DNA from 4 places in the Pantoea sp. CFCC18177 genome. Region 4 is predicted to be linked to each of the others. Evidence: predicted binding sites of a transcription regulator. Region 4 holds the regulator's gene; each other region holds the start of a gene.

Region 1 (4,876 bases), on a different contig from region 4:
GCCATCACGTTAAGCGGCGTCATGCCTTCGGCAATCCCGACCACCGCGGAGACAAACACCAACGCAATGAAGCCGTTGACCTTAAATACAATCATTAACACCAGCAGCAGTATCACACCCAGCACAATAATGGTTATTGGCATTTTTTATTATCCTTAGAAATACAGAGGGGTGATTAAGGTTTAGGCGCGGCCCGGCAATAATGCCAGCCGCGCCATGGCATTACACGGCGACGCGCATACCGCCATCAACAAACAGCAGATGACCATTCACAAAATTAGAGGCACCAGAAGCGAGGAACACAGCCGCACCAATCAGCTCTTCCGGTTTACCCCAACGAGCAGCTGGAGTGCGTTTGGTGAGCCAGCCGGTGAAGGCCGGATCGTCGGCCAGCGCCTGCGTCATTTCAGTGACAAAGTAGCCCGGTGCGATGGCGTTCACCTGGATATTATGGCGTGCCAGCTCGACGCACATGCCGCGCGTCAACATGGTCACCGCCCCTTTTGAGGCAGCATAAGGCGTGATAGTGTCGCGGCCCAATTCGCTCTGCATCGAACCAATATTGATGATCTTGCCGCGTTGACGATCGACCATTTTCTTCGCCACGGTTTGTGACACCAAAAATACCGCGGTCTGGTTAACGGCAATCACGTCATTCCAGTCCTGCTCCGGGAATTCCAGGAATGGACGACGACGCTGAATACCGGCATTGTTGACCAGAATATCGATCGGCCCCCACTCCGCTTCAATCTCATCCACCGCTTGTTGCACCTGGGCAGACTGCGTCACATCAAAGGCTTTGGCGTGCGCGCGCAGGCCCAACTCGCGTAATTTCTCTGCGCCCTTCTCTGCGCCCTCAGCGGTGGTGGCGTTAATAATCACTTCCGCGCCGGCTTCACCTAAACCCCGTGCCAGCAGAAAGCCGATGCCGCGCGCAGAACCGGTGAGCAATACACGTTTGCCTTCGAGGGAAAATAACTGACTCATCACTGCTCCTTAAAAGGTTAACTGAACTTTCGCTGCACGGGTTTTGTCCCCGGCAAACTGCAATGCTGCATCGATGTCCTGCAAATCATATTCACCGCTGAACAACGGCAGTGGTTGTACTACGCCGGTCGCCAGCCACTCCACGGCGATGTTGAACTCGTGCGTGAAGCGGAAAGAGCCGACCAGCTGAATCTCTTTAGCAATCAGCGCCATAATCGGGAAGTTCGGGATGGTGCCGCCCATGCCGACCTGCACCAGCGTGCCTTTGGCGCACACCACATCCAGACAGCGCTGCAGTGAAGACGGATGGCCAGACGCTTCAAACGCCACATCGAAATAGCCTTTGTCCGCCAGATACGGCGTGAAATCGCCGTCGGCGGCATGGATCACCTCGCTCGCGCCCATCTGCAATGCCATGTTCAGTGAACGCTCACTGATATCGCTGCACACCACTGAAGCGGCACCGCGCGCTTTGGCGGCGGCGGCAATCAAGCAGCCAATCGGCCCCACGCCAGAGATAAATACGTGCATGCCGGTGAGATCGCCCGCCTGATGCGTAGCATGAATGCACACCGCCAGCGGCTCGGCAAACACCATCACCGTTTCATCAGCGTCCTGTGGGAAGGGAACACACTGCTTGCTGTCCACCACTTTGTATTGGGTGAAACCGCCATCCACATGCGGTACATACATGGCGCTGCCGAAGAAGCGCATGGAGGTGCACTGGTTTTCCTGGTCGCGCTGGCAGTATTTGCACTCGCCACAGGGTTTGGAAGGGTTGACCGCCACTTTCTGATCCTGCTTGAGGTTAGGATCATCACTTTCGACCACCTGACCGATGACTTCATGGCCGAGGATCATCGGCATTTTGACTTCAAAATTGCCGACCTTGCCTTCCTGGTAGTAGTGCAGATCAGAACCGCAGATGCCGCCGCGCGTAATCCGCACCAGCGTGCCTTTACCCTCCCACTTCACCTGCTGCTGCGCGACGCTGACCTGTTTTTTACCGGTGATCACGCAGGATTGTGTTTCGATATTCATGATTTCCCCATTTGGTGCTGTTGCAATGGCGCCATAACAACGGGATCCGCACGACAAAACTGTGAACCAGATCACTCAAAATCATGTTACGAAAAAGCTGTTACCTGGAACGTGAACTACTCGTGCTGAAGATGGAAGCTGGATCACTTTTTTCTGGCGAAAACCAAGAACGGTCTGGGGGATTAAGCGGGAACGGTTGTGCCATTATCGCCACACCCTCACCCGGGAATGTTGTTTAGATTGAATCTGACAGGAGTCATAACTATAGAGCTAATTCATTAGCCCGCATCTTCATGTTATTACAGGGCGCGCAGGTTTCTTCCCGTGCCTGGCGAAGGAGTCCGAACCTTTCGCTTGCGACTTGCCGCCCTGCTTTTTTTGAGGTTTCTCACAGCCTGAACGCCGCGAATTTCCATCCCGCCCTTTTCCCGCTACAGTTCACTCATCCGACCACTTTCTGAGACTGTGATCATGACTGAGCATTACGCCCACTTGTTTACCCCGCTTGATCTGGGATTTACCCAACTGAAAAACCGTTTTTTGATGGGCTCAATGCACACCGGGCTGGAAGAGCATACCGATGGTACTGAGCGCCTGGCGGCGTTTTATGCCGAGCGGGCGCGTGAAGGGGTGGCACTGATCGTGACGGGCGGTATCGCGCCGAATCCGCAAGGGGTGGGTGCGCAAGGGGGTGCCGTCCTTAACCTGGAAAGCCAGTGCGACTGGCACCGCACGCTCACCGATGCGGTGCATGCGGAAGGCGGTAAAATTGCCCTGCAAATTCTTCATACCGGACGCTACAGCTATCAACGCGATCTCGTGGCGCCTTCGGCGTTACAAGCCCCGATTAACCCCTTTACCCCGCGTGAACTCAGCGATGCGGAGATTCGGCAAACCATTGCGGACTTCGCGCACTGCGCCCGCTTAGCTCAGCAGGCCGGTTATGACGGCGTGGAGATCATGGGCTCGGAAGGCTATCTGATTAATCAGTTTTTGGTCGCGCACACCAACCATCGCGATGATCACTGGGGTGGCGATGTCGTGCGCCGTCGTCACTTTGCGCTGGCGGTGACCCAGGCGGTACGTGAAGCAGTGGGTAACGAGTTTATTATTATCTTCCGCCTGTCGATGCTCGACCTGGTGAATAACGGCAGCTCGCTGGAAGAGACGCTGACGCTGGCAAAAATGCTGGAACAGTGCGGCGTGACGCTGTTCAACAGCGGCATTGGCTGGCATGAAGCGCGCATTCCTACCATCGCCACCTGCGTGCCGCGCGCTGGATTCGCCTGGGTGACACAACACTTACGCGAAGCTGTGTCGGTACCGGTTATCGCCACCAACCGTATTAACCATCCGCAGGTGGCGGAAACGCTACTGCGCGATGGCGTCGCCGATATGGTGTCGATGGCCCGCCCCTTCCTCGCCGATGCGGCTTTTGTGCGCAAAGCACAAGCCGGGCAGCCCGATGCCATTAATACCTGCATTGCCTGTAATCAGGCCTGTCTCGACCAGATTTTTGTCGGCAAGGTCACCTCTTGCCTGGTCAACCCTCGCGCCTGCCATGAAACGCTGATGCCGATTGAGCCTACACAGCACCGCAAACAGATCGCGGTGGTGGGTGCTGGCCCCGCAGGCATGGCGTTTGCACTGCAGGCGGCGCAGCGCGGGCATCAGGTTACGCTGTATGAAGCCGATGCGCAGATTGGTGGGCAGTTTAATATCGCCCGGCAGATCCCCGGCAAACAGGAGTTCAGCGAAACGCTGCGCTATTTCCGCCATCAGTTGGAAGCCGCAGGCGTGGCGATCCATACGCAGCATCGTGTCTGTGCAGATGAACTGGAAAGCGCAGATGAGGTGGTGATTGCCACCGGTATTACGCCGCGCCAGTTGAGCATTCCGGGCATCGATCACCCCAGCGTGCTCAGCTATCTCGAGGTGATCCGCGATAAAAAACCGGTGGGACAACGCGTGGCGATTATTGGTGCCGGCGGTATTGGTTTCGATACCGCCGAGTTTTTGCTGCATCGAAATGAACATGAGGACTTCTACCAAAGCTGGGGCATCGATCGCAGCATGCAGGCGCGCGGCGGATTAGTTCGCCCGCAGCCGCTGGCAGCCGATCGGCAAATCTGGCTGTTACAGCGTAAGTCGGGTAAACCCGGTGCCGGACTGGCAAAAACCACCGGCTGGATCCACCGCGCCAGTTTGCAGGCACACGGTGTGCAGCTGTGGGGCGATGTGGAATATCTGAAGATTGATGATGAAGGACTGCATCTGCGCCATCAGGGCGAGGCGATCACGCTGGCGGTGGATAACGTGGTGATTTGTGCCGGTCAGGAACCGATGCGCCAGTTGGCGGATGAACTGGCCGCACGCGGTAAAGCAGTGCGGCTGATTGGTGGCGCGGATGTGGCGCAGGAGCTGGATGCTCGCCGCGCCATCGCTCAGGCGACTGAACTGGCGCTCAGCGTGTGATTAACGCAGTTTAACCGAGCGCAGCACCACAAATTTGGCATTGGACGCCACCAGCTCACAGTTGCCAAACAGCTTTTTCATTTTGACGTGATAACCGAGGTGACGGTTGCCAACAATGCGCAATTCGCCGCCATATTGCAGGCAACGTTTGGCATCGCGCAGCATTTGCCAGGCCAGATGATCGGTCACCGCGTGCTGCTGGTGGAACGGTGGATTACACAGCACGGCGTGCAGACGATCCGACGGGAAGCCACTCAGCACGTTGTTAACGCGGAACTGGCAGCGCGCCAGATCCTGCGGACGGTTCACTTCCACATTGAGCTGGCTGGACGCCACCGCCATGTAGGATTCGTCATAGAACAGCACCTCAGCG
Region 2 (4,876 bases), on a different contig from region 4:
TAGCACGTCGACGCATGTACTTTTGCCCCGATTTTCATGTACATTGATGTGCGACTTTTTTCTCGCTTCGCCTGATAACTGATTAATTACAATAAGTTAAGTGCGGCGGAGCATTAATCCGACCTGGAGTAGAAGATGCCCTCTCGTAAAGAGCTTGCCAACGCCATTCGCGCGTTAAGTATGGATGCAGTACAGAAAGCCAAATCGGGACATCCGGGTGCCCCTATGGGCATGGCGGACATCGCTGAAGTGCTGTGGCGTGATTTCCTGAACCACAATCCGACTAACCCGCTGTGGGCAGATCGTGACCGCTTCGTGCTGTCTAACGGTCACGGCTCCATGCTGATCTATAGCCTGCTGCACCTCACCGGTTACGACCTGCCGATGAGCGAGCTGCAGAACTTCCGTCAGCTGCACTCTAAAACTCCAGGCCACCCGGAATACGGCTACACCGCCGGCGTTGAAACCACTACCGGTCCACTGGGCCAGGGTATCGCTAACGCTGTGGGCTTCGCGATTGCAGAGCGCACGCTGGCGGCACAGTTCAACCGTCCTGGCCATGACATCGTCGATCACAACACCTATGTGTTCATGGGCGACGGCTGCATGATGGAAGGCATCTCACACGAAGCGTGCTCCATCGCCGGTACCCTGAAGCTGGGCAAACTGGTTGCTTTCTATGATGACAACGGCATCTCTATCGACGGTCACGTTGATGGCTGGTTCACCGACGACACCGCGATGCGTTTCGAATCCTACGGCTGGCACGTGGTGCGTGGCGTAGACGGTCACGATGCTGAAGCGATTAAGAAAGCGGTAGAAGAAGCGAAAGCGGTTACCGACAAACCTTCACTGCTGATGTGCAAAACCATCATCGGTTTCGGTTCACCAAACAAAGCAGGCACCCACGATTCACACGGCGCACCGCTGGGTGATGACGAAATCGCACTGACCCGTAAGCAACTGGGTTGGAACCACGCGCCGTTTGAAATTCCTTCAGACATCTACGCGCAGTGGGATGCTAAAGAAGCTGGCCAGGCAAAAGAATCTGCATGGGATAAGAAGTTTGCCGCGTATGCTGCTGCACATCCTGAACTGGCTGCTGAGTTCACCCGTCGTACTAACAACGAGTTGCCAGCAAACTGGGAAACTGAGTCGCAGAAGTTCATCGAACAGCTGCAGGCTAACCCCGCTAAAATCGCCAGCCGTAAAGCCTCTCAGAATGCTATCGAAGCCTTCGGTAAGATCCTGCCAGAGTACCTGGGTGGATCCGCTGACCTGGCACCCAGCAACCTGACCATGTGGTCTGGCTCTAAGCCGATCAATGAAGATGCTGCCGGTAACTACATCCATTATGGCGTGCGCGAATTCGGTATGACCGCTATCGCCAACGGCCTGGCGCTGCACGGTGGTTTCCTGCCGTACACCGCAACCTTCCTGATGTTTGTTGAATACGCGCGTAACGCCGCTCGTATGGCTGCATTGATGAAGATCCGTCAGATCATGGTCTACACCCACGACTCAATCGGTCTGGGCGAAGATGGTCCAACCCACCAGCCGGTTGAGCAGATGGCCAGCCTGCGTGTGACGCCAAACATGAGCCTGTGGCGTCCATGTGACCAGGTTGAATCTGCTGTGGCGTGGAAATACGCGATTGAGCGTGTAGACGGCCCATCAGTCCTGGTGTTCTCACGTCAGAACCTGGCGCAGCAGGATCGTACTGCTGAGCAGCTGGCTAACGTGGCACGCGGTGGTTATGTGTTGAAAGACAGCGAAGGTACGCCAGAGCTGATCCTGATCGCCACCGGTTCAGAAGTGGAACTGGCTGTCGCCGCTTACGAGCAACTGACCGGCGAAGGCCGTAAAGTGCGCGTGGTGTCTATGCCGTCTACCGATGCCTTCGACAAGCAAGACGCGGCTTACCGTGAGTCTGTGCTGCCGAAAGCGGTTGCTGCACGTGTGGCCATTGAAGCCGGTATCGCCGATTACTGGTTCAAATACACCGGCCTGAACGGCGCTATCGTGGGTATGACCACCTTCGGTGAGTCTGCACCGGCAGAGTTGCTGTTCAAAGAGTTCGGCTTCACCGTAGAAAACGTAGTGAAGACCGCGAAATCGATTCTGTAATCCGTGGTCGCCATAAATGGCGACCCTACAGATTCCGATAGCCGTAAGGTGCGCATTTATGCGCACCTTTGTTTTATCCGACTTTCCATCTCCCACCTGAAACGCTTCAATTATTCCTGCAGTAATAATTTTTTATCGCGAAATTTGTGACGTAGATCCAATAATCAGCAGCGCAATTGATCGCAATCATTCCTGTTATTCCTTGCATGCTTTATTCTGGCTGAACCGTTTCAGTCGTAATGCAGTGGCATCATTTTGCAACGTTAAGCGGGCAATAATTCCCTGTACAAAACGCAGCGAAACGCTCAAGGTATTTGGCACGTTTTTTTGGGTGTTGTTGCAGGAAGTGAGATGACCATTCGCATCGCAATTAATGGTTTTGGCCGTATCGGACGCAATGTGCTGCGTGCGTTGTATGAAACCGGTCGCCGCGCGGAGATTACCGTGGTGGCCATCAACGAACTGGCGGAAGCCACCGGCATGGCGCATTTGCTGAAGTACGATACCAGCCATGGCCGTTTTGCCTTTGATGTGCGCCAGGAGCGCGATCAACTGTTCGTCGGCGATGACACCATCCGCATTCTGCATCTGGCCGAGATTGATGCGCTGCCGTGGCAGGAATTGAACGTCGATATCGTGCTGGATTGCACCGGCGTCTACGGCAGCCGCGCAGACGGTGAAGCCCATCTGCAAGCGGGCGCGAAGAAAGTGTTGTTCTCGCATCCGGGCGGTAACGATCTGGATGCCACCGTGGTGTTCGGCGTGAACGAACAGGCTCTTAAACAAACTGACCGCATTGTCTCCAACGCATCCTGTACCACCAACTGCATTATTCCGGTGATCAAGTTGCTGGATGACGCCTTCGGCATTGAGTCGGGCACTGTGACCACGATTCACTCGGCGATGCACGACCAACAGGTGATTGACGCCTATCACAGCGATCTGCGTCGTACGCGTGCGGCCAGCCAATCGATCATCCCGGTGGATACGCGTCTTGCTGCTGGCATCACCCGTATTTTTCCGAAATTTAACGATCGTTTTGAAGCCATCGCTGTCCGTGTGCCCACCATCAACGTGACAGCCATTGATTTGAGCGTTTCAGTACGCGAAGCGGTGAAGGCCTGTGAGGTCAATGCGTTGCTGCAAAACGCGTCAGAAGGGGCGTTTCGTGGTATAGTTGACTATACGGAATTACCGTTAGTCTCAGTAGATTTTAACCATGATCCGCACAGTGCCATTGTGGACGGCACACAAACGCGGGTCAGTGGTCACCACCTGATCAAGACCTTGGTCTGGTGTGACAACGAATGGGGCTTTGCTAACCGCATGATCGACACCACGTTAGCAATGGCCGCAAGCGGTTTCAGGTAAGACGCGGACTGCGTCTGGCAAAACTTATGAGAATCAACGAGAGGGTTCACCATGTCTGTAATTAAGATGACCGATCTGGATCTTGCTGGTAAACGTGTTCTGATCCGTGCCGATCTCAACGTGCCAGTAAAAGAAGGGAAAGTGACGTCAGATGCACGTATTCGTGCTTCTCTGCCTACCATCGAAGCGGCGTTGAAACAGGGCGCGAAAGTGATGGTTACCTCTCACCTGGGTCGTCCGACCGAAGGTGAATACAATGAAGAGTTCTCCCTCCTGCCTGTTGTTAACTACCTGAAAGACAAACTGAGCGGCACGACTGTGACCCTGGCCAAAGACTACCTCGACGGCGTTGAAGTCGGCGCGGGTGAGTTGGTTGTGCTGGAAAACGTGCGCTTCAACAAAGGCGAGAAGAAAGACGAAGAGACCCTGTCGAAGAAATATGCCGCCTTGTGCGACGTCTTCGTCATGGATGCCTTCGGTACTGCGCACCGTGCGCAGGCTTCAACCCACGGTGTCGGCAAGTTCGCGCCTATCGCCTGTGCCGGTCCGCTGCTGTCAGCTGAGCTGGAAGCACTGGGCAAAGTCATGAGCAACCCACAGCGTCCACTGGTGGCGGTGGTGGGTGGTTCTAAAGTGTCTACCAAATTCGACGTGCTGCAGTCTCTGGTGAAAATCGCGGATACCGTGATCGTCGGTGGCGGTATCGCTAACACCTTCGTGGCTATCGACAATAACGTCGGTAAATCACTGTACGAGCCAGATTTCGTTGAAGCGGCAAAAGGCCTGCGCGATCAGTACGGTATTCCGGTTCCAACCGACTCTCGCGTCGGAACGGAATTCTCTGAAACTGCACCGGCAACCGTGAAAAAGGCTTCCGAAGTTGCAGATAACGAAGAGATTATGGACTTCGGTGACGAAACCGCACTGGCGATGGCAAAACTGCTGAAAGATGCAAAAACCATCCTGTGGAACGGTCCAGTTGGCGTGTTCGAATTCCCGAACTTCCGTAAAGGCACCGAAATCATCGCTAACGCGATTGCAGACAGCGAAGCGTTCTCTGTAGCGGGTGGCGGCGATACTCTGGCAGCGATTGATCTGTTCGGTATCGAAGACAAGATCTCCTACATCTCTACCGGCGGTGGCGCATTCCTCGAGTTCGTGGAAGGCAAAAAACTGCCAGCAGTAGCGATGCTGGAAGAGCGCGCTAAGCAGTAATTTTTGGGGGCGGCGCTTCGGCGCCGTCTGAAGGCTTGCCCATCCTGGGCAAAAAATCGACGTCCCTTATGGGATGAACGGTAACGAAACAGGACACAACCATGTCTAAAATTTTTGATTTCGTAAAACCCGGCGTTGTCACTGGTGATGACGTTCAGAAAGT
Region 3 (4,876 bases), on a different contig from region 4:
CAGCACCGACCCAGCTTGCGACCGTCATCGGCACCGTTTTGCTGGTGAGGCCAATCAAGCGGCGCATGACCTTCATACGTTTGTGCACATCGTTAACGTTGCTGACCTCTTTCTCAATCAGCAGACGATACTGAGGCGGGACGTATTCCGGGCGTGAATTCTGAATCAGGAAGGTTTCTGCTGCCTGGGTAATCAACGTCAATGACAGCGTATTCAGCATCTGCAAACGGCGGCTGGTGTTCTTCCAGCGCGAGGATTCCATCAGCAGCTGGCTGCGCATGCCATTAAGTGCCGTGGTGCGACGCACCAGCGCGCTCCAGGCTTTATCGACTTCCTCTTTATCACCGTGCGCGACGCACAGTTGCAGCAGTTTGTAGTGGGCCACCAGCAGCGCATCCACTTCCGCATCGATCACTTTCTTGATCGAACGCGGCGAGAACAGCATATCAGCAAGAATCGCACACAAAATGCCGAGGACGATTTCGCTACAGCGCTCGACAGCAAACTGCGGTGCCAGCGTTAAGGCACCACTGGCATCGGCGGTGATGACGATGATCAGCGCGGTGTATCCGGCCAGGCCCAGCGCGTAGGAGTTTTCGACTTTGATTAAAGACGAAAGCCAGACACACATGCCCGCCCATAAACAGCACAGCAGCAGCATCACCACCGGTGCCCGGATGGTGGCAATCATGATGGTGAGTGCGGCAATGCTGCCGATAAACGTACCAATGATGCGCAAGATGCCGCGATAGCGCAGTGCGCCAGAATAGGGATCGCCCCCTGCAGCAAAGGCGGTACCACCGGCCACAATGCCGGCGGTCATGACCGCCCAACGCGGCGTTTCCAGATTAAAGTGAAAGCCAATCATCAGCGCGGCAACCAGCGCGAACGTCAGCTTCACCGGGAAACGCAAAAACTCAATCATAACAGCCTCGTTTAACCAAACTCGCGCAGGCGGTTAAAGAACTGCGCCATCGGTGAGACTTTGGTTTGACGATCTTTATCCCCGGTGATCACCACGGTCGCTGTAGTCCCTGCTGGGAAACGGTTACCTGGTTGATCATCCAGACGAATACGCACCGGCACACGCTGCGCCAGACGTACCCATTCAAGGTTGGAGTCGATGGTGGCCATGCCTTTGCTGTCAACGCTGCTGCTGCTGTTGGTCACACCGGCGGCGATGCTGTCGACAGTGCCACGTAGTACGGTATTGCTACCCAGCGGGGTAATTTCTGCACGGAAGCCTGGACGTACACCATCCAGCTTGGTCTCTTCCATATAGGCCAGCACGTAGAATGAATGCTGTTGTACCAACGCCACGGCCACAGAACCGCGTGTGATGAACTCACCCTGATAGACGTTAAGGTTAGTGACCCAGCCGTCGGACGGTGCCTTGATCGTGGTGCGATCGAGGTCAATCACCGCCAAATCGCGCGTGGCAATAGACTTAGCCAACTGATGTTCGCTGGTTTGCAAATCGTTGTTCGCCTGATCGATAGCTTCGCGCGACATCGCGCTGGTGCCAAGCTGGTTACGGCGCGCCGCTTCACGACGTTTTTCGTTGACCAGCGCCTGGTAATATTCGACATCGGCCTGGGCCTCATCCAGCGCTTTTTGGTAGCGTGGACGATCGACCACAAACAGGGTGTCGCCTTTTTTAACCAGTTGGTTGTCGTGGACCGGCACATCAGTGATCAGACCCGTCACATCCGGGGAGATCGCCACTACGTCGGCGGAGAATTTGGCGTCACGCGTCCAGGGCGACTCGGTGTAGAACACCCAGGCGCGGAAGATGATCACGATAGCGATGATGACCAGCAGGATCGTAATCGCGTAACGCGCGATTTTTCTTATTAGCGCTTTCACTTAAAAAACCTCAGACGAATAAACGGGATACAAGGTAAAACACACAGCAATACAGCGCTGTGTTAAAAAGTGCCGGATGCCACACCAGATCGTAAATTCCGCTGGGCGTCAGCACGCGTTTCACCAGCCAGAACAGCGCCAGCGAAACCAGTAGTTCGATGAAGATGGGCGGAAAAGACAGCCCGAATACGACAAATACCGGAAGCACACTCATTTCGGATCCTTAGTTCGACCTTGCCGGATCGCACCGATACCTGCCCTCATGCCACGGAGCACGTTGGGTTGATTATCAGGGGATGATTGGGAGACTGATGGCAACATTCAGGCCGCGTTGAGCTAATGATAGCGTATCATCGAGTAAACACAGCCGTGTTAAGGTGCGGTGAACAGACCCAGCGTGCGTATAGTAACGCGCTTGACTATACGTTTTCTACATATTGTGAGCTAAATCACTTTTTAGCCAGAGTAAACAATGGAACGACTTAAAGGCATGTCCATCTTCGCCAAAGTGGTTGAATTAGGTTCATTTACCGCCGCGGCACGTCAGCTCCATCTCAGCGTTTCGTCAATCAGCCAGATTGTCGCCAAACTGGAAGATGAACTGCAGGTCAAATTACTCAATCGCAGCACCCGCAGCATTGGCCTGACCGAAGCGGGCAAGATCTACTATCAGGGCTGCCGCCGCATGCTGGCTGAGGCGTCTCAGGTACATGAACAGCTGTATGCCTTTAATAATACGCCGATTGGCATCCTGCGCATCGGTTGTTCATCCACCATGGCGCAAAATGTCCTGTCCGCCATGACCAGCGAGATGTTACACGAATATCCGGGGTTGAGTGTGAATTTAGTGACGGGTATTCCAGCACCTGACCTCATCGCCAATGGGCTGGATATTGTGGTGCGCGTGGGCGCGCTGCAGGACTCGAACTTGTTTTCACGCCGCCTGGGTGCCATGCCGATGGTGGTATGCGCGGCGAAAAGTTATCTGGCACAAAACGGCACGCCGGACAAACCGGGTGAGATTGATAACTTTTCATGGCTGGAGTACAGCGTGCGTCCGGACAACACCTTTGAGTTGGTGGCACCGGAAGGGCTGGTAACCAAACTCACCCCGCAAGGGCGCTTTGTGACCAATGATTCGCAAACGCTGATTCGCTGGCTGAAAGCCGGCTGCGGCATCGCTTACGTGCCACTGATGTGGGTGATTGATGAAATTAACGCGGGCGAGATCGATATTCTGTTCCCGCAATACCATTCTGAACCCCGTCCGGTGTATGCGCTGTATACCGAAAAGGACAAAATGCCGTTAAAGGTGCAGGTGTGTATTGATTATCTGACCGAGTATTTTAAGCAGGTGGCAAGGCAGTATCAGCAGCATCGAAAGAGCTGACCGTTCTGGTCGCCATGAATGGCGACCCTACAATCTACCGTGTCATATTTCGGAGGATGTGAATTAAAGCGCACCAAGGCCATGATTGATGCGCAAGGTGCCATATTTCGTAGGGTGCGCATTAATACGCACCTGGAACATGATTAATGCGCACCCGGTTTATTACGCCGTACCACCTACGGTGATTTTATCCAGCTTCAGCGTTGGCTGCCCCACGCCCACTGGCACGCTTTGTCCTTCTTTACCGCACACGCCCACGCCTTTATCCAGCGCCAGGTCGTTACCCACCATTGAGATCTGCTGCATCGCTTCAATACCGGAACCGATCAGCGTGGCACCTTTCACCGGTTTGGTCACTTTGCCGTTCTCAATCAGATAGGCTTCTGACGTGGAGAACACAAATTTGCCCGAGGTAATATCCACCTGACCACCGCCAAAGTTCGGGGCGTACAAGCCGTACTCCACGCTCTCGATAATATCCTGCGGCGTGGATTTGCCTGCCAGCATGTAGGTGTTGGTCATACGCGGCATCGGCAGATGAGCATAGGATTCGCGGCGACCGTTTCCGGTTGGCGGCACACCCATCAGGCGCGCATTCAGTTTATCCTGCATGTAGCCTTTCAGAATGCCATTCTCGATCAGCACGTTGTACTGACCTGGCACACCTTCATCATCCACAGCCAGGGAGCCGCGCAGCCCTTCGATGGTGCCATCATCCACCACGGTACACAGCTCAGACGCGACCAGTTGCCCCATCTTGCCGCTGAACACGGAGGTTTCACGGCGGTTGAAATCGCCTTCCAGCCCATGTCCCACCGCTTCGTGCAACAGAACACCTGGCCAGCCTGCACCCAACACCACTGGCAGGGTGCCAGCCGGCGCGGCAACCGCAGACAGGTTAACCAACGCTAAGCGCACCGCTTCACGTGCCCAGGCATCAGCGCGCACATCGCCACTTTCATCGGCGAGGAAGAATTCATAACCCGTACGCGCACCGCCGCCACTTGAACCGCGTTCGCGTTTGCCTTGGTCTTCCACTTGCACGCTGATCGATAAACGCACCAGCGGGCGAATATCCGCCGCCAGCGTGCCATCTGTTGCGGCCACCAGCACTTGCTCATAGACACCGCTCAGGCTGGCATTCACTTCCTGCACACGCGGATCGGTGGCACGGGCCACTTTATCGACACGGTGAAGCAAGGCAATCTTGTCTTCGCGCGTTAAGCTGTCCAGCGGATTGATCGGTGCATACAAAGAACGATTAACCACAGCAGAGAGCGTGTGCGCTTTGCCGTTGCCCTGTTCCCGCACGATGCTGCGCGCGGCTTCTGACGACTGACGTAACGCGTTCAGCGTGATTTGGTCAGCGTAGGCGAATCCGGTTTTTTCACCGCTAACCGCACGTACGCCCACACCCTGATCGATATGATAAGAGCCATCTTTGATGATTTTGTCTTCCAGCACCCAGGACTCATGGAAGCTGGACTGGAAATAGAGATCGGCATAATCCAGACGACGTTCTGAAAGCTGCCCTAACAGGGAATAAAGGTCCTGCTGATTAATGCCGTTAGCAGCTAGTAACTGCTCACTTACCAGATTCAGAGTCATCGTTTCTCACTC
Region 4 (4,876 bases):
TGCTGCGGTGGGCGTTTCACTCGGTGGTAATATGCTGGCCTATTTGCTGGGCATGCAGGGCAACGATGCTCTGGTTGATGCCGCCGTTGCGATTTCGGCCCCCTTTGCCCTTGAACCCTGTAGCGAAAAGCTGGATGCCGGCTTCTCGCGCTTCTATCAGCACTATTTGCTCACTAAGCTGAAACAGAATGCCACGCGTAAACTGCTGGCCTGGCCCGGCACGCTGCCGGTGGAACTGAGCCAGCTGCGCGCCTTTCGCCGCATTCGTGAGTTCGATGATGCGATTACCGCACGCGCGCACGGTTTTCTGGATGCCAATGACTATTATCGACGTGCCAGCGCCATGCCGCTGCTCAGCGGCGTACGCAAGCCGTTGCTGGTCATTCACGCCAAAGACGACCCGTTTATGACCGATGCAGTGATACCGCAACCAGAACAGCTGTCACCCTCCATTGAATATCAGCTGACGCAACAAGGCGGTCATGTTGGTTTTGTCGGCGGCACCTTGCTGAAGCCGAAAATGTGGCTGGAACAGCGTGTGCCTGACTGGCTTTCAACCTATCTGGATGTGTGATCGTGATTATTCCCTGGCAAGAACTTGAAGTGACAACGCTGGAAAACCTGATTGAAACCTTCGTGTTACGTGAAGGCACCGATTACGGCGAGCAGGAGCGCAGCCTGGCGCAGAAGGTGGCCGATGTGCGCCGCCAACTGGAACGCGGAGAAGTCGTGCTGGTGTGGTCTGAACTGCATGAATCAGTGAATATCATGCCAGCGCGAGATTTTCGCGGTTAATGCACCGCGCGGCAATTCGTGGTAACAATGCTCATCGCCGGACCTCACAGGGAGTTCTGTTATGTCAGCCAGGCATCCAATCATTGCCGTTACCGGTTCCAGCGGAGCCGGTACCACCACCACCAGCCTCGCCTTCCGTAAAATATTCCAGCAGTTTGATCTGCACGCTGCGGAAGTGGAAGGTGACAGCTTCCATCGCTACACCCGTCCAGAGATGGACATGGCGATCCGTAAGGCGCGCGATCTGGGTCGTCACATTAGCTACTTTGGCCCCGAAGCCAATGACTTTGGTTTATTAGAGCAGACGTTCAAGCACTACGGAAAAACCGGTCAGGGCGAATCGCGCAAGTATTTGCACACCTATGATGAAGCGGTGCCGTGGAATCAGGTGCCGGGCACCTTTACGCCATGGCAGCCGCTGCCGGACAACACCGATGTGCTGTTCTATGAAGGGTTACACGGCGGTGTGGTGACGCAACCGCATAACGTGGCAGAGCATGTGGATCTGCTGGTGGGTGTGGTGCCGATTGTGAACCTGGAGTGGATTCAAAAGCTGGTGCGCGATACCAGCGAACGTGGGCATTCTCGTGAAGCGGTGATGGATTCGGTGGTGCGTTCGATGGAGGACTATATCAACTACATCACGCCGCAGTTCTCTCGCACCCACATCAACTTCCAGCGCGTGCCGACCGTGGATACCTCCAACCCGTTTGCCGCACGTGAGATCCCTTCACTCGACGAAAGTTTTGTGGTGATCCATTTCCGTGGTCTGGAGGGGATTGCCTACCCTTACCTGCTGGCAATGATTCAGGGCTCGTTCATTTCACACATGAATACGCTGGTGGTGCCGGGGGGCAAAATGGGGCTGGCGATGGAATTGATCATGACACCGCTGGTGCAACGGCTGATCGAAGGTAAACGGATTGAATAATCCAGAATTTCTGTAGCGGCACGATGTAAGGCGTGCATCACACCGCGCGATAAATCGCGCCGCGACAGTAGGATTACAACTCTACCACTTCATAGCTGTGGGTGATTTCCACACCTTTACCCAGCATGATCGCCACCGAACAATACTTCTCAGCGGAGAGATCAACCGCGCGGGCCACGGCTTTATCACTCAACGCTTTGCCGCTGACAATAAAATGCAGGTTGATGTGGGTAAAAATACGTGGCGCTTCTTCACGGCGTTCAGACGTGAGCTTCACCTCGCAATCGGCCACATCATTACGGCCCTTTTGCAGGATAGACACCACGTCAATCGCGCTACAGCCGCCCGCCGCCATCAGAACCATCTCCATTGGACTCGGCGCTTTATCCCCTGAATTACCGTCCATTAATACCTGATGGCCAGATGAGGATTCTCCGAGAAAGGTTAACCCCTCCACCCATTTCACTCGTGCCTGCATTATTCTTTCTCCTGAAGTGGCTATTTTGCCGCCAGAGTACGCTTTCAGTTGATAAACAGCAATCCAGACTCTTCCGCCTGTTGCTGAAGCGAGACAACAGAAGACAGCTTGCAAAAGCTGTGCTACAAACAGTGCTGAAAATATTTTCGTCGTAACAGACGAAGGCGGGAAGAATCAAAAGCGTAGCTTAAGAATCACCCGGAAATAAAACGCTCGACGATTACACCGCCTGACAGGGAAAACTGCCCCCTGTGCTTTGGGCACGATTACAATAGAGGATAATAGCGAATGGTTCTCGGCAAACCGCAAACAGACCCTACACTCGAATGGTTCCTGTCCCATTGCCATATTCACAAATATCCGTCAAAGAGCACGCTCATCCATCAGGGTGAGAAAGCGGAAACGCTGTACTACATCGTGAAAGGTTCCGTTGCGGTTCTGATCAAAGATGAAGAAGGCAAAGAGATGATCCTCTCCTACCTCAATCAGGGAGATTTCATCGGCGAACTCGGCCTGTTTGAAGAAGGTCAGGAACGTAGTGCCTGGGTACGTGCCAAAACTGCCTGCGAAGTGGCTGAAATTTCCTACAAAAAATTCCGTCAGCTGATTCAGGTAAACCCGGATATTTTGATGCGACTCTCGTCGCAAATGGCGCGTCGTCTGCAAATCACCTCCGAGAAAGTGGGCAACCTTGCCTTCCTCGATGTGACGGGCCGTATCGCGCAAACACTGCTTAATCTGGCCAAACAGCCAGATGCGATGACTCACCCAGACGGGATGCAGATTAAAATCACCCGTCAGGAGATTGGTCAGATCGTGGGTTGCTCACGCGAAACCGTGGGGCGCATCCTGAAAATGCTGGAAGATCAGAACCTGATCTCCGCACACGGTAAAACCATCGTCGTTTACGGCACCCGCTAATTTCTTATCACCCACGGCGTGATGGCAACATCGCGCCGTTTTTGTTTGCGATGAGCTGATGTGGCGCCGAATCATCTATCATCCTGAGGTCAACTACGCCCTGCGGCAAACGCTGGTGCTGTGCCTGCCTGTGGCACTTGGCTGGCTGTTTGGCGATCTGCAAAAAGGCCTGTTGTTCTCATTAGTGCCTGCCTGCTGCAACATGGCCGGTCTGGATACCCCGCATAAACGCTTTTTCAAACGTCTGATTGTCGGCGGTTCGCTGTTTGCCATCGGCAGTTTTTCGATCCAGTTGCTCACGGATTATCAGATTCCGCTGCCGCTCATACTGTTTGTGCTGCCGCTGCTGATTGGTGTCACCGGTGAAATTAGCCCGTTACATGGCCGCTTGCTGCCAGCCACCCTGATTGCCGCCATCTTTAGCCTTAGCCTGGTTGGAAGGATGCCGGTTTGGGTGCCGCCGCTGCTGTATATCGGCGGTACGTTCTGGTACGGCCTGTTTAACTGGTTTTGGTTCTGGCTGTGGAAAGAGCAGCCGATGCGTGAAACCCTGAGCCTGCTGTATCGCGAACTGGCAGATTACTGTGATGCGAAATACACGCTGCTGACGCAACTCACCGATCCTGAAAAAGCGTTACCGCCGCTACTGGCACGCCAGCAAAAAGCCGTCGATCTGATCACCACCTGTTATCAGCAGATGCATATGCTCTCGGCCAACCGCGATAACAGCCATAAGCGTCTGACGCGAGCGTTTCAGGTGGCGTTGGATTTACAGGAACACATTTCGGTGAGCCTGCATCAGCCGGAAGAGGTGCAAAAGCTGGTCGAGCAGAGCCACGCTGAGGCGGTGATCCGTTGGAATGCGAAAACCATCTCCGCGCGCCTGCGCATCCTCGCCGATGCGATTCTCTATCATCAGTTGCCGGAGCGCTTCCATATGGAGAAGCCACTCGGGGCGCTGGAAAAAATCGCGCGCCAGCACCCAGATAATCCGGTCGGCAACTTCTGTTACTACCACTTCAGCCGTATCGCACGCGTCTTACGCACGCAGAAGCCGTTGTACACGCGTGACCTGATGGCGGATCGTCAGCGCCGTCTGCCGTTCTTCCCCGCGTTGCGCAGCTATCTGTCATTGAAATCTGCCGCTTTACGCACCGCCGCACGCATCTCGGTGATGCTAATGTTCGGCAGCGCAGTCGCGCTGTTCTTCAACATTCCTAAGCCCTACTGGATTCTGATGACCATCATGTTTGTCAGTCAGAATGGCTACAGCGCCACGCGGGTGCGCATTCAGCACCGTGCGCTCGGCACCTTTGCCGGCTTGCTGATTGCGGCGGCCTCACTGCGACTGGCCGTACCCGAATCGGTCACCTTACTGTTTATGCTGGCCATCACCCTCGCCAGCTATCTGGTGACGCGCAAATATTATGGCTGGTCGATGATTGGCTTCACCGTTACCGCCGTGTATTCCTTACAGTTGCTGTCGCTCAATGGCGCACAGTTCTTATTGCCGCGCATGATGGATACGCTGATGGGCTGTCTGATTGCGTTTGCAGGCATGATCTGGCTGTGGCCGCAGTGGCAGAGCGGATTGCTACGCAGTAACGCCCATGATGCGCTGGAAGCCTATCAGGAAGCGTTGCGAATGCTGCTGGGGCCGGAACAATCGCCGGAAAAGCTGGCGTACCAACGCATGAAGGTCAACCAAGCGCACAATGCGCTGTTCAACTCGCTTAACCAGGCATCAAGCG

Evidence for each region. The regulator CRP, encoded in region 4, controls carbon source genes, mostly activating them, when cyclic AMP is high. The targets are predictions, from matches to a motif close to ATGTGANNNNNNTCACAT.
Region 1: a site for CRP is predicted at 2,088-2,105, ahead of idnD (L-idonate 5-dehydrogenase). Genes of this name have one in related genera too.
Region 2: a site for CRP is predicted at 2,272-2,289, ahead of epd (erythrose-4-phosphate dehydrogenase). Genes of this name have one in related genera too.
Region 3: a site for CRP is predicted at 2,304-2,321, ahead of aaeR (HTH-type transcriptional activator AaeR). Genes of this name have one in related genera too.

The regions. Positions count from the first base shown of each region.
Region 1 is NZ_JBNBPL010000009.1:114,862-119,737, reverse strand. Features, by position in the region: gene ACPUC8_RS11710 (gluconate:H+ symporter) at 1-143, opposite strand, end outside; gene idnO (gluconate 5-dehydrogenase) at 223-987, opposite strand; gene idnD (L-idonate 5-dehydrogenase) at 997-2,028, opposite strand; gene ACPUC8_RS11695 (FAD-dependent oxidoreductase) at 2,500-4,503, shown strand; gene rlmG (23S rRNA (guanine(1835)-N(2))-methyltransferase RlmG) at 4,504-4,876, opposite strand, start outside.
Region 2 is NZ_JBNBPL010000011.1:67,985-72,860, reverse strand. Features, by position in the region: gene tkt (transketolase) at 136-2,127, shown strand; gene epd (erythrose-4-phosphate dehydrogenase) at 2,479-3,498, shown strand; gene pgk (phosphoglycerate kinase) at 3,550-4,713, shown strand; gene fbaA (class II fructose-bisphosphate aldolase) at 4,815-4,876, shown strand, end outside.
Region 3 is NZ_JBNBPL010000009.1:13,961-18,836, reverse strand. Features, by position in the region: gene aaeB (p-hydroxybenzoic acid efflux pump subunit AaeB) at 1-925, opposite strand, end outside; gene aaeA (p-hydroxybenzoic acid efflux pump subunit AaeA) at 937-1,866, opposite strand; gene aaeX (p-hydroxybenzoic acid efflux pump operon protein AaeX) at 1,877-2,080, opposite strand; gene aaeR (HTH-type transcriptional activator AaeR) at 2,339-3,256, shown strand; gene tldD (metalloprotease TldD) at 3,419-4,864, opposite strand.
Region 4 is NZ_JBNBPL010000028.1:46,762-51,637, reverse strand. Features, by position in the region: gene ACPUC8_RS22145 (hydrolase) at 1-574, shown strand, start outside; gene ACPUC8_RS22140 (YheU family protein) at 577-795, shown strand; gene ACPUC8_RS22135 (phosphoribulokinase) at 857-1,726, shown strand; gene ACPUC8_RS22130 (OsmC family protein) at 1,800-2,204, opposite strand; gene crp (cAMP-activated global transcriptional regulator CRP) at 2,493-3,125, shown strand; gene ACPUC8_RS22120 (YccS/YhfK family putative transporter) at 3,184-4,876, shown strand, end outside.